One region of the Paenibacillus sp. J22P169 genome, then DNA from elsewhere that is predicted to be linked to it. Evidence: riboswitches for the same ligand, from Rfam matches in the RefSeq annotation. Region 1 holds a riboswitch; the other holds the start of a gene.
The links. Region 1 has a riboswitch for thiamine pyrophosphate ahead of AC58QG_RS21330 (thiamine phosphate synthase). Riboswitches for the same ligand answer to the same signal wherever they lie in the genome.
Positions count from the first base shown of each region.

Region 1 (4,214 bases):
CTTCTCCCACTCGGCATCGCCGAGTGCGGGCATCAGCCCCCTCGCGCGCTCCATCAGCTCGGCTAGACCTGAGAGCGACACCTTGCGGTCATAGCTGTTCAGCACGACCGTCGCGCCGACCACTAGCCGTCCGCCGGCTTTCGGAACGATATAGCACCCTGGTGTGAACAGGGTTTTCTTCAATATAGGCTTCGGTGTCCTCACGGAGAAGCACTCGCCCTTCACGGGATACATCGGCAGATCGATGCCGATGCTCCCTAGCAGCTGACCGCTCCACGTGCCTGCGGCGACGACCACGTGGTCGCTGTAGAGCGGACCGGCGGCCGTCAGCACGCCGATGACGCGCTCCTGCGCGGTCAGCAGCCCTTGCACCTGGGCGAACGGTTGCACCTTCGCCCCCAGTACCTGCGCCGCCTGCGCGAATGCCGCCGCAAGCAGCGGAGCATCTACCTGCCCATCCTCGGGCAGGTACAGGGCTCCGCGCGTCGCCCCGCTCAGCGCGGGCTCTATGGCCGTGGCTTCAGCGGCGCTGAGCCACTGGGCCTTCTCGCCCGCGTCGCGCTGGAGCTTTTCCCGCGCGCGCAGCTCCTCCTCTTGAACGTCGCTGAGCGCGACGTTCAGCAGCCCCTCACGGACGAGACCGATGTCGATGCCCGTGAGTTCTCGAAGTTCCCCGCTCAGCTCGGGGAACATGGCACGGCTTTGTCGCGCCCACTGGAATAGGGCGCCTGTGTCTTCCATCTCGGACTGCGCCCCGAGCATGCCCGCTGCCGCTGCCGAGGCTTCTGTGCCTAGCTGGCTGCGCTCCAGCAGCGTGACGGATTGCCCTCTTTTTGCCAAGTAATACGCGATGGATGTGCCAATCACACCACCGCCAACGATGATGACATCTGATCTTGCTGCTGACATTTAACTCACCTCTATTTGTCTAAGCTCATCTTGGTAGGCTATAACGGCTCCGAGAGGATCCGCCGCTTCCCATATTCCGCTCATGACTGCGATGCCAGATGCTCCTGTATCCAGCACGGATCTTACACTTGCAGGCGTCATCCCGCCAATCGCAATCACTGGAATGTTAATGTGATTAACTAATTCCCGTAATTGCTCCAAGCCTCTTGGGGGCACTCCTTGCTTGGAGTTGGTCGCAAAGATATGACCGAACATGACATAATCGGCGCCATCTTGTTCACGCCATTTCGCCTCATCTGCATGATGCACTGAGACTCCTATGCGCTGTATCCCCCGGCAAAACTCATCTTGTATAACAAGTGCTGGCGTCGTGCCTGGAAGCTGAAGCCCCCCTGTCTGTAAGGCGAGCGCAATAGAAGGAAAACCGTTGACGTACAAACGCTTCGCAGGAATCCCCTGCTCCAATAAGTACTGCACGCCGATAAACACTTCGTCCAAGGACTTCATTTTCTCGCGAATATGGATCGCCGTGACATACGGGTAGATTTGAACCGCAATTTTCGCCAGTTCAGACCATGTAAGCTTCCCGTCCGTTATGACATGCAGCTCTTTCTCCGACACCTACAACCCACTTCCTCTCCACCAAACATCACTTGTGTTCATTAGCAAGCAAACTATTCTGACACCGTCGTAAAACACAAAAAAACCACTTTCCTCAGGAAAGTGGTTGTAGGCTGCCTCATCATAAACAAATATTAAATCGGCTCCAAAATTCGTTCCACTTTCCTCCGCTGGCATAAACCAGATCAGGTTCAAAGGGTTCAGTCTACACTGTCTCAGCCTCTCGGCGCCCCTAGGGATTCATTCGTATGCAATTACTCAATATCATAGCATGACAGCCAACTCTTGGAAATAACAATTTTCCTATTGAAACCATTCCCAAAACTTCCCGTATAGCATATCAGTAAAACTTATATTAAAGGGGTGTTTTCAATGGAGCCATTTGTACTCCCAGAACCAGATCGACGAAGACCAACCTCGCTCCCGCCGGGCTTGGTGACCAAAATCATTGCCGGCCTTATTATCGTTCTCGTCCTTATCTTTGGAAAGTCCACCTTCTATACGGTCCAGGAGCATGAGAAAGCGGCCATTTTAACCCTAGGCAAATACACGACTGAAAAAGAAGCTGGGCTGCACTTTAAACTCCCTTTCCCTATTCAACAGGTCATTGTACTTCCTGCCAAAAAGACACAGCGTATCCAAATTGGCTTCCGTGAAACCAATGGCAAAATCACACCCGTAGAAGAAGAAGCGATGATGATTACGGGGGATGAAAATATTTTATCCGCTGATGCCGTTGTGGAATGGAATATCAGTGACATGCGTAACTACTTGTACAATATTGATAATGCTGAATTGTTCCTTCGCAACTCCGCGAGTGCAGCGATTCGTTCGGTTATCGGCGCTACGGCGCTAGACTTTGCCATTACAGAAGGAAAAACCGAGGTCCAAGGCAAGGTTAAAGAGCGACTGATTGAGATGCAGACGAAGTATCAAACAGGTATCCATATTGTCGATTTGAAGTTCCAAGATATCGAGCCGCCAGCGGGCGATGTGCAAAATGCTTTTAAAGATGTAACCAACGCTCGTGAAGAGAAAAATACGAAGATTAACGTAGCGACAAAATACGAAAATGATATCCTTCCAAGGGAACGCGGTAACGCTCAGGCACTTCTAGAGAATGCCGAGGCCCAGAAGAAATCACGGATTTTGAATGCACAGGGGGATGTTGCGAAGTTTAACGCCCTATATGCAGAGTACGCCAATAATAAATCAGTTACAGAGAGCAGGCTTATCATCGAGACGTTAGAGAAAATATTACCGAATGCCAAAATTTTCATCAGCGACAGCACCGGCGAAACGGTCAAATATTTGCCGATTAATGAGCTGCTGCGCACACCTGCTGCTGCAACCGGCACGACGCAAGGAGGAGCTGCGAAATGACCTTACAAAGTAAATGGATTTTGAGATCCATCATTGGTGTCGTTCTCGTCTTTTTCTTCCTAATCTCCATCTTTATTGTCAAAGAAGGCCAATACCGCGTCGTTCTCAAATTCGGAGAAGCCGTTCGTATCCAAACCGAACCTGGTATTCATTTTAAAATCCCATTCATTGAATCGGTTCGCACGCTCCCTAAATACCAAATGGTTTACGATAGCAAGCCTACTTCCATTTTGACCAAAGATAAGAAGCCAATCGAAGTTGATAACTATACGGTATGGCGGATTGATGATGCTCAGCAGTTCTTGCGCACGATTCAATCGATCACAGGCGGAGAAGAACGTATTGATGCTGCTGTGTACAACACCGTTAGACGGAAGTTATCGGAAATTAATTACAGCGATATCATTAGCGAAAACACACAACGTGGTAACTTGAACGATGAGATTACGAAGGAAGTTTCGGAGTTGATGGAACGCGATAACTACGGTATCCAAATCGTCGATGTACGCATCAAGCGCACGGATCTGCCCGATTCCAACAAGCAAAGCGTGTACAAACGGATGATCTCCGACCGTCAATCTATTGCGGCGAAGTACTTGTCTGAGGGCGATGAGGAATCCAAGAAAATCACCTCCAAAGCCGACAGACAGGCAAGTGAACTAATCGCGCAAGCCCAAGCGGATGCGAAGAAAATCGTAGCCGAAGGCGAGCAAGAGGCGGCTAAAATTTACAACACTGCTTACGGCCAGGATCCTGCTTTCTACAATTTCTATCGTACGCTGGATAGTTACTTGGTGTCATTTAAAGGAGAGCCTGTCATCATGCTGCCTATCGATTCTCCATACACGAAAATTTTACTTGGTAAATAAAAGTTCAATTCTCTTTATCCAAGGCTGCCATTGTGTTCAATGGCAGCCTTGGCTCGCTTCGAGCTACATTCCTGATGCCTTAAATACATACTCGACCAATTTCGTAGTCTCTTGATCTTTCGGATAAACAATCCCAAAGCCGTTGTTGGAAAAAAGCTGCTTAAATGTCAAATCAAAACTCGTCTCTTTCAGAAAATCTTCAATCGCAGTCAGTACCCCGTTGCGTTCCCCATATTCCAAAAAGGCATTATTGAGACCATAATTCAATCCGCCATGTTCAAGAAGCTCCCGCCGCCCAGGTGCCATGCCTTTCTTTGCATGAGGTTGGCAGAACTGAGCAGGAATCGTCTCTGGCATATAGTACATGTCACGTCTACCATACGGCCACTGCGTATCATGGAACAAGACAATCGGGAATTTCCCTTGTACCCT
Region 1 covers NZ_JCAUAO010000004.1:251,061-255,274, reverse strand. The annotation lists gene thiO (glycine oxidase ThiO) at 1-909, opposite strand, end outside; gene AC58QG_RS21330 (thiamine phosphate synthase) at 910-1,530, opposite strand; TPP riboswitch at 1,676-1,774, opposite strand; gene hflK (FtsH protease activity modulator HflK) at 1,903-2,913, shown strand; gene hflC (protease modulator HflC) at 2,910-3,782, shown strand; gene AC58QG_RS21315 (class I SAM-dependent methyltransferase) at 3,846-4,214, opposite strand, start outside.

Region 2 (4,214 bases), on a different contig from region 1:
AAGTCCGACGAAATCCTGGAAAACCATAACAGGCTCAATGGACTGCACGTTTGCTGACGTTTCCCTTAGTTCTCCTCCCCTAACATCCGCTTGCAATTGCTCCTTGGCATAATCCTCCCACACCTCGGGATACCAAATGCCATATTCCCTTATTTGCTCTTTGTATATCTCAAACATGGCAAGCGGCGGTCCATCCGCCAAAACTCCACCCTCTGGAGTCAGGATAATCAAGCGATCGAGAAGATCTAACATGCCGCTTATTTTGTGCTCTACGATAAGGAGCGTTTTGTCCCCGCTGATCGTCCGAATGGTGTCCCACACTTGCTTCGTGCCTTCATCATCCAGTAACGCCGTTGGCTCATCAAGAAAGAGCACCTCTGGCTCTAACGCCAGCACGCTAGCCATAGCTAACCGCTGCTTCATTCCTTGTGACAGTGTGCTAATTAACGTGTGAGGATCGGGCACATGCAGCCCGACCAAATCCAAATAATACCGAATGCGCGTGGGCATCTCTTCCCTCGGTACTTCCTGATTTTCCAGCACGAACGCGATCTCTTCGTCGATATAAGGCATGCAGAACTGTGTATCCGGATCTTGAAAAACATATCCCCACCGGCTAGGCCTGCGAATCTCATCCGCTTTGAGCGGAAGCTCAATCATGTCCGGAACGATTCCGCTTAGCACCTGCAGCAGTGTCGATTTGCCGCAGCCGCTGGGCCCTAGAAGCAGCACCTTTTCACCAGGTTCGATGGAAAAGGAAACCCCCTGAAAGATCAGGGGGGCGTCATCGCCGGGATATTTTAGCCGTAGATTCGTAACGCTCATTCCTTCGCTCATCTCATTTACCCCAGTACGTCGTAATCTTTTTTGGAAACGGGACGGATCAGATTCAGTACACCCGTGCGAGACAATGCACTCGTTAGATAGTACGCGAACACGCCGGCAATCAAAGCACTGCCCAGTAGACGCAAGCTAATGAACAAAATGTAATTCCAGAAGCTGAGCTGCTCCATATAGCCATAGTAGGTATCCACGAAGATGGACATGATCGCGGAAGCGAAAGCTGCGAGGATGGTTACTCCAACACTCGTACGGCGATAGCGGAATGCCGCGAACACGAGCTCCGCACCAAGCCCTTGAAGTAAACCAAACACGAGCGTCCCCACTCCCCAATGTCCGCCATACAACGCCTCAATCGTTGCTGCAGCTAATTCAGCCAACAGGGCAACCCCTGGCTTGCGGATAACGAGGAAAGCAAAAGTTGCAGCCATAAACCACATCCCGTAGCTCAACTGCTCTGCGTGTAAGCCCAGCGGCTTCATCAAATCATAAATCGGTCCCCAAATCCGATAAATCACACCGAACACTGCCGAAATAACAATTGTGATCAAAATATCAGTCAGCTTTAACCCTTTTTTGCTTACTTCCTTTTGCGCCATCTTCTTCTCGACTCCTTTTCCCCAATCCATATTTGTCAATGAGATAGGCGAACACGCCAACCTTGGATACATGATCTCCTTCGCCCCCTAAAGGACAAAAAAAGCCCACCGGATTAACGGCAGGCTTGAACATTTGTGCATAAAAAAGCACATCAGGTCTCTACGCTGGCATTATCCAGATCAGATTAACGGTCAGTGGCATAGGGCCACTATCTCAGCCTGACTTCATCAAGCACCCGTGTTGCTATTCATTTGGCTTAACTGTAGCGGATTAACCGCTACTTGGCAATCCTTTTTTTCCCAGAGGTTTCTCATTCAGCGTTTTATTTCTCGATCAGATGCTTCAGATCCTGCGTCAATCCGTTTAATTGACGGATGCTGTCCACGATATCCTGTACCCGATGCTGCTGCACTTCTGCGCTAGCCAACACTTCCTGAACGGATGCTGCCGACTCCTCCGTGATGGCTGCAACGGATGTCATTTCTTCCGCTACACGCTGCGATGAGACTTGCAATTGTTGATTCATACGCTGCAAATGCTCTGCCTGTGCCATCACTTCCGCTGTATTCGTGTTGATAACCTCGAACAATTGGTTCACGCTATCTGTCGATTTCTTCCCCGATTCTACGGCTGTAATTCCAACGGCTACCTTCTCAACTGCTGTCACGACTTTGGCCTGAATCGAGCCGAGGATTTCCGAAATATCAGTCGATGCGATGTGTGCGTTTTGCGCCAGCTTCCGAATTTCGTTCGCTACAACGGAGAAGCCTTTCCCATGCTCGCCTGCACGAGCAGCCTCGATCGAAGCATTCAGCGACAATAGATTCGTCTGGTTCGCGATATCAGCGATGGTGGAAACAATGTTCTCAATTTTCACATTCTCTTCGTTCACTTCATTCATGATATTGGAGGTCTCCGTGACGATCAGGGTAATATCATTGATTTTGAGCGACAAATCTTCCATCTGGGTCTTACCTTCGTTCGTCATTCTCGCCGTATCCCGGGATCTGCTGCTCATCGTATTGGATGCCGCAGTGGTCTGTTCAACCGTCTCATTCACACTCTGAATAGCTGATGTAATATCGTTAATGCTGGACGCTTGTGATTCAATACCGATCGTAATCTGCTGAAAAGCGGCAACCACTTCCTCGGTAATTCTACCTGTCACAGCGGCATTCTCTTGCAAGTTCCCACTTGAAGTACCCAGCACTTCTGTTGTCGTACGTACGCCTGACAGCATTTCATCCGTCTTAGTCTTAGCAAGCTCCGATTCCTTTGCACTTCTGGCAACGTTCGTTAGCATTCTCGTCCCGATTTGACTTTGCCCGATGAGCGTCATAATCGTGAGCAGATAAAAAGCATTAACCCCAATCGGATCCACATGCGGAGTTAGTGTCGTTATGTAATAATTCATATTAATGAGCCCGAGTACGCCATTCAGCACAAGCGGCTTGTAGTCCATGTATAAAGAAATGAGAGCTAAACTAAGGTACAGAATAAAGAGACCAAATAACGACGCACTATTCGACATAAAAAAATAGGAAATTGCACTTAGTCCGACCGCAATAATATACTTCGTATAAGGAATTGCAATCTTCTTCCAAGTTAAAATCGTACATACAATGGCAATCGGTACGCCAACCGACGAAAGGGTTATCATCATGGATACGGATGTATACGCAGCCGCGACCCCTAGTGCAAGACACGCCCATAAAAGCTTAACCATTAAGCTATTCCTTCTGTTTAATTCAAGCAGTTGATCCGACATTGTTACTCCCCCTAAATAACTTTCTACAAATTTAGACATTTCCCTACACTATTCAACCGATAGGACTTCAAACCCTCTATTTTTAATGCCAAAATCAGGATTAGATTAGAAGTTGACTTCTACCCCATAGAAAAACTACAATTTGTAGTGTCTTCATTATTTTTCAATAACGGAACTTATCCAGGATGGATCATTCCACGATGCAGAAGGGGATTGAAACGATGACAATATTGCTCTATATCGGACTAGCTCTACTCATTGCAGCTATCATTGGCTATGTGCTTGCAGCAAGGGTAAACAAAGACAACACCTCTCGGTTAAAAAAGGCCGAAAAGCAAGCCCTGAAAAAGAAGCATAAAACCTGGCTCCTTATTTCACATGCGCTGCTCATTATCGCTATTGGCTCTGTTGGCACATCACTCATTCAAAGCTCCGCCAGCAAATATAGTCTAGACAAGCTGAATTTCCATGCCAACATACAGGTCACAACTGATAAGGATTACGGACGCGAGCATAAAGATGGCACCTTGATGTACGAGATGAAAATCCCTACTTCAGGTACGCATAGCCCTCATGATTTGAAGTTCGGTTTCTATAAGGAAAGACCTGGTTACGAGATGCTTGTTCACAATCTAGAGCATGGGGATATTATCATTCATTACCATCCCGATGCACCGAAAGAGCTGCTCGATCGACTTGAGTACTTGACCCATTTCAAAACGGCTGGTGCTGGTGTTCTCGCAGTTCCCAATGTGGATGTGCCTGCTGATCAAGAGGTCGTTGTTACAGCTTGGACAAAAACGATGTCACTCGCCAAATTCGACGAAGCTAGTGTTGGTACATTTATTTACGACTATATCAACAAAGGTCCTGAACAAATTCCAGCGAATGTGCGCCTTGGCGGCGGAACGATGTAATTATTTTCGAATGGTTTCACGATCTGAAACGAGCTCGGTCGGCACCAAACCAGTAATTCTTCGGAACACACGGTAAAAATACGACGGAT
Region 2 covers NZ_JCAUAO010000012.1:100,261-104,474, reverse strand. The annotation lists gene AC58QG_RS32215 (ABC transporter ATP-binding protein) at 1-837, opposite strand, end outside; gene AC58QG_RS32210 (ECF transporter S component) at 843-1,439, opposite strand; TPP riboswitch at 1,580-1,689, opposite strand; gene AC58QG_RS32205 (methyl-accepting chemotaxis protein) at 1,763-3,208, opposite strand; gene AC58QG_RS32200 (DUF3105 domain-containing protein) at 3,430-4,125, shown strand; gene AC58QG_RS32195 (helix-turn-helix transcriptional regulator) at 4,126-4,214, opposite strand, start outside.
Region 2: it holds a riboswitch for thiamine pyrophosphate, as region 1 does, so the genes downstream of both, AC58QG_RS32210 (ECF transporter S component) here and AC58QG_RS21330 (thiamine phosphate synthase) in region 1, are expected to answer to the same signal.